DNA from 2 places in the Paenibacillus sanfengchensis genome. Region 1 is predicted to be linked to the other one. Evidence: riboswitches for the same ligand, from Rfam matches in the RefSeq annotation. Region 1 holds a riboswitch; the other holds the start of a gene.
What was found. Region 1 has a riboswitch for cyclic di-AMP ahead of V4U84_RS25490 (C40 family peptidase). Riboswitches for the same ligand answer to the same signal wherever they lie in the genome.

Region 1 (2,197 bases):
GACGGGAGTTTGGAACTCCCTTCTAATCAGCCTCAGACACCTGCTGCCCGGCATCGCCATCTCCCTCATCCTCGGCACGGCCGGAGCCGTCTTATTTCTCATCTGCGGGGCCTTCTCTTGGATCTGGACCGGGTTGGCCGCCATGGTTTTACAGCAAACCTATCCTTTTATCCGCAGCCTATTTCAAATTTGGAGTATATCCTCTCAATATGAACTCTGGCAGACCAAGTTACATAAAGGTTAAATTTTTTTCATCTTTGTCTATCCCTTGCACCACAAGGCCTCCGCGGAAAAGCGGGGGCTTTTCCCTGTGTTTTCGCCTCTGAATCTTGCTAAATAGCCGTTGCCAAAATATACTTGCCTTTGTTACAATAGCAACAGCACAATTCAGTAACGATTTTGTAATTATTTTTGTCACCTTGGCAGGAGAATCATGTCGGGTGTCGAATATGTAAGTAAATCGGATGTAAACTACAGCCGAATTCCCTTGGCGGGGAACGGGGGAACCACTTTGGGTGAATTGATCTCGCAAGAGAGGGATCATAGGGGACCTTCAACCGAATCCTTAAGCTAACCTCGTAGGCATTGGAAGGAGCATTTTCTTGAAGAAACAGTTGACCGCAGCAGCAGTAAGTCTGGCCATTCTTTTCTCCGTTGGCACTGGGAGCGCTTTCGCCGATTCCACGTTGGACGGCGTCATCGATACGGCCTTGGGAACGGAGTACTCTTCCGGCGGCACTACAACGTCCGGCTTCGATTGTTCCGGATTTACCATGTACGTCTTTTCGAAGATCGGTATTAAACTGCCCCATCAATCCGGTGCCCAATACAAGATGGGAACGGCCGTAGAGAAGGAAGAGCTGATTGCCGGCGATCTCGTGTTCTTCAACACTTCCGGTAAAGGCGTTTCTCATGTCGGCGTTTATGTTGGTGATGGCAAGTTTGCCCACGCATCTTCTTCCAAGGGCGTAGTCATCAGCAAACTGAGTGAGAAGTATTATGTACAGCGTTATGTCGGAGCGAAACGGATTCTGAGTACCGATAAGTACGAAGAAGTCACCACCGACTCCCAAGAGCATGACGATGTAGAATAATTCCGGCAAAGGCCCGCAGCGATTCTTTCGAGTCGTAGACTGCGGGTTTTTTCATGGCTGTTTGGGAAATCCCGTTTAGGAGAAATTACCCGTCTCTCCCCGGCATAAACAGGACAATAGAATTAAAATATCCGGCAACCCTAGAATAGCTTGCCAAAGCAAGTTAGGCTTGGTACAATAACCAAAGTAAATAGTAACAACTTTGTAAACATTGTTCGCCACGTCACAACTTTGGGTGCATTCAACTAGACTAGCCGAATTCCCGGCACCCGGGAAACGGGGGAACCATTTTGGGTGAATTGATTACCGATACATAGGAATCATAGGGAACCTTCAACCGAATCCTCAAGCTAACCTCGCAGGCATTGGAAGGAGAACTTTACATCATGAGAAAGACATTTGCAGCAGCAGCGACAAGTTTGGCGATTCTGTTCACCTTGGGGACAGGGAGCGTATCGGCCGAAGACACGACCTTGAACAGCGTGGTTAACTCTGTTTACGGAACGCCTTATAAATACGGGGGTGTCTCCACAAGCGGATTTGATTGCTCCGGATTTACGAGATATGTGTTCAAGCAGATGGGGGTCAAGCTCGCCCGGGTCTCTTCAGCCCAGTACAAACAAGGCACGCCTGTCGCCAAAAGCCAGTTAAAGCCGGGGGATCTCGTATTCTTCAATACCTTGGGCAAGAATAAAGTATCCCATGTCGGCATTTACATCGGTGAGGGGAAATTTGCGCACGCCTCTTCATCCAAAGGAATTCGTACGGATAAATTAAACAGCAGTTACTATAAATCAAAATATGTCGGGGCCAAAAGAATTCTCAGCAAAACCGGTTATTCCACATATGCCGCAGAATCATGACCCCTACGCCAAATTGAGGCGCTCACCTCAACTTAGTTAATACCGCAGTGGTTCTTGCCGGAACCACTGCGTTTTTTTCGCTATATACCATATAACGAAAGTCCGTTCAAAAAGGTTTCCAAATATGGCCTTTCCGCCAAAATTTATTTTTTCACGATCGCCGTTTCCTCTCCCGGACTCCACTGTCCAAATCTTCCCATACTCCACATTACCCCTCTGACCGAGGACGAAACACCTACG
Region 2 (2,197 bases), on a different contig from region 1:
TGATTTTATTTATGCGGCGGTAGGTTGGCATCCGCAGGACGCCATTACGATGAAAGAAGATGATTTGGACTGGATTGCAGATTTATGCAAACATGAAAAGGTCGTCGCTATCGGAGAAATCGGCCTGGATTACTACTGGGATACGTCCCCCAAGGAGGTCCAGCACGAGGTATTCCGCAAGCAAATTCGGCTGGCCAGAGAGCTGGGAATGCCGATTTCCATACATAACCGGGATGCGCATGAAGATGTTGTTCGGATCCTGCGCGAGGAGAGAGCGAACGAGATTGGCGGGGTGATGCATTCCTATTCGGGCAGCTGGGAAATTGCCAAAATGTGTCTGGATTTGGGATTTCATTTGTCGTTTGGCGGACCGATTACGTTTAAAAATGCAAAGCAGCCCAAAGAGGTATTGGCGAAGACTCCCTTGGATCGGTTGCTGATCGAAACGGATTCCCCATATCTTACACCTCATCCATTTCGAGGAAAACGGAATGAGACCGGTCATGTCCGTTTGGTGGCCGAGGCGGCTGCCGAATTGAAGGGGATATCCGTGGAGGAAATCGCGGAAATTACGACCCGAAATGCGCTGGAACGATTTGGTATTCCAAGCAATCGGGAGAAAAACCAGTAAAAAAAAGAGCATTTCGGAAAGATTAATGCTTTTTAACCAACTTGAGCGAGAATATTACATTTTTTTAACCAATTATTAAAATAAACGTTGTTGATTCGTCCTTTACAACATGCATCGAAACAGGATAGAATCTTTTCAGTAATCGATTTGGGGTCGTTAACATGCCGTTGACGATTCCGTTATATGGTTCCATGAACCAGTCTCGCTGAGTCCCCGATCATGGGGAACGGGGGAACCGACTACAGCGCCGCAAGGTTATTCGTCCGGCCTGTAATTGATTTCTTTATCGGGTCATTGGGGTGAATTCAAGGTCGTTGCGCCATGAGCGAATGACGGAGAAAGGGCGGCTCTCTGCGTCCTAACCCGACAGCTAACCTCGTAAGCGTACTAAGAGAGGGCAAACTCGTGCATCCTACTACACCAAGACATTCGGAAGCCACGAAAGAGAGCCTCTTACTCTTTCTAAGGCTTCTTTTGTTTTGAATAAACGTAATAGGGTCATCATACTGTGTTAAACAGGAGGTGACTTGATGCCGGGTAGACTGGGGCAGGATACGGAATGCGGGCTTTTTTAGGGCATTTCGTAAAATTGAAATGTAGTCACGTCATATGTAACACGATTCGACCTAGACGGCGGGACTATGAAGGAGGACGGAAGAAATGGGCCTTTTCCGCAATGAGGAATCCCATGAATCACGCTCATCCAGCATGTCTTACGCAATGCGGTGGAAACAAGAACATTTACGTCAGATTTCGGTCGTCGGAATTTTGTCCATCGCGGTAGTTCTCATCATCCTGATTTGGTTTTATGGCCAAAGCAAAAAAGTATACTTGGTTGTTGACGGGAAGAGTCAGCAGATCGAAACCCGGAAATCGCTGGTCAATCAAGTGCTGGAAGAACAATCTATCGTTTTGAAGCCGGAGGATGAAGTGTCGCTTTCCCTGGCGAGTTCGATTCAAGACGGGGACCGGATTGTCATCGTTCGCTCCGTCCCTGTGAAGGTAAGCGTAGATGGAACGACAAAGACTCATTTCACGACACAGGATAGTGTCCGGAAAACAATCGAGGAACTTGGCATCACTTTGGGGCAGGACGATAAAATTACACCGGCCTTGGACGGCAAAGTCTCGGCGAACTTGAAAATCAAGGTCGTCCGCGTTACCAGACAAAAGGTGCAGACTACGCAGAACGTTCCTTTCACCGTGGTGAAAACCTCCGACAAGAACCTGCTTAAGGGAAAGACAAAGGTGATTTCTCCGGGGAGCAAAGGCGTTGTAGTTCATAACATCGAAAAAGTGTATGAAGACGGAAAATTCGTGTCCAAACACTGGCTCGGCAAAGAGGTCAAAAAGACCGGATCGCCGAAAGTCGTTGCCGTAGGCACGAAGAAACCGACAGCAGTCGCATCCGCCAGCATTTCCCGCAGCGCCAACGCGGTTAATATCAGCGGCCTTACGACGAAAGGCGGCGTCTCTTTTAAATATAAAAAAGTGCTTAAAAACGTGACTCTTACGGCATACTCCGCCGAGGAGGACGGCATCGGCACGCGTACGGCTTCCGGCACC

Region 2: it holds a riboswitch for cyclic di-AMP, as region 1 does, so the genes downstream of both, V4U84_RS23270 (ubiquitin-like domain-containing protein) here and V4U84_RS25490 (C40 family peptidase) in region 1, are expected to answer to the same signal.

What each region holds. Positions count from the first base shown of each region.
Region 1 is NZ_JBAGJC010000022.1:47,585-49,781, forward strand. It holds gene V4U84_RS25480 (hypothetical protein) at 1-244, shown strand, start outside; cyclic di-AMP (ydaO/yuaA leader) riboswitch at 466-600, shown strand; gene V4U84_RS25485 (C40 family peptidase) at 603-1,094, shown strand; cyclic di-AMP (ydaO/yuaA leader) riboswitch at 1,337-1,474, shown strand; gene V4U84_RS25490 (C40 family peptidase) at 1,481-1,957, shown strand.
Region 2 is NZ_JBAGJC010000016.1:95,254-97,450, reverse strand. It holds gene V4U84_RS23275 (TatD family hydrolase) at 1-631, shown strand, start outside; cyclic di-AMP (ydaO/yuaA leader) riboswitch at 825-1,032, shown strand; gene V4U84_RS23270 (ubiquitin-like domain-containing protein) at 1,292-2,197, shown strand, end outside.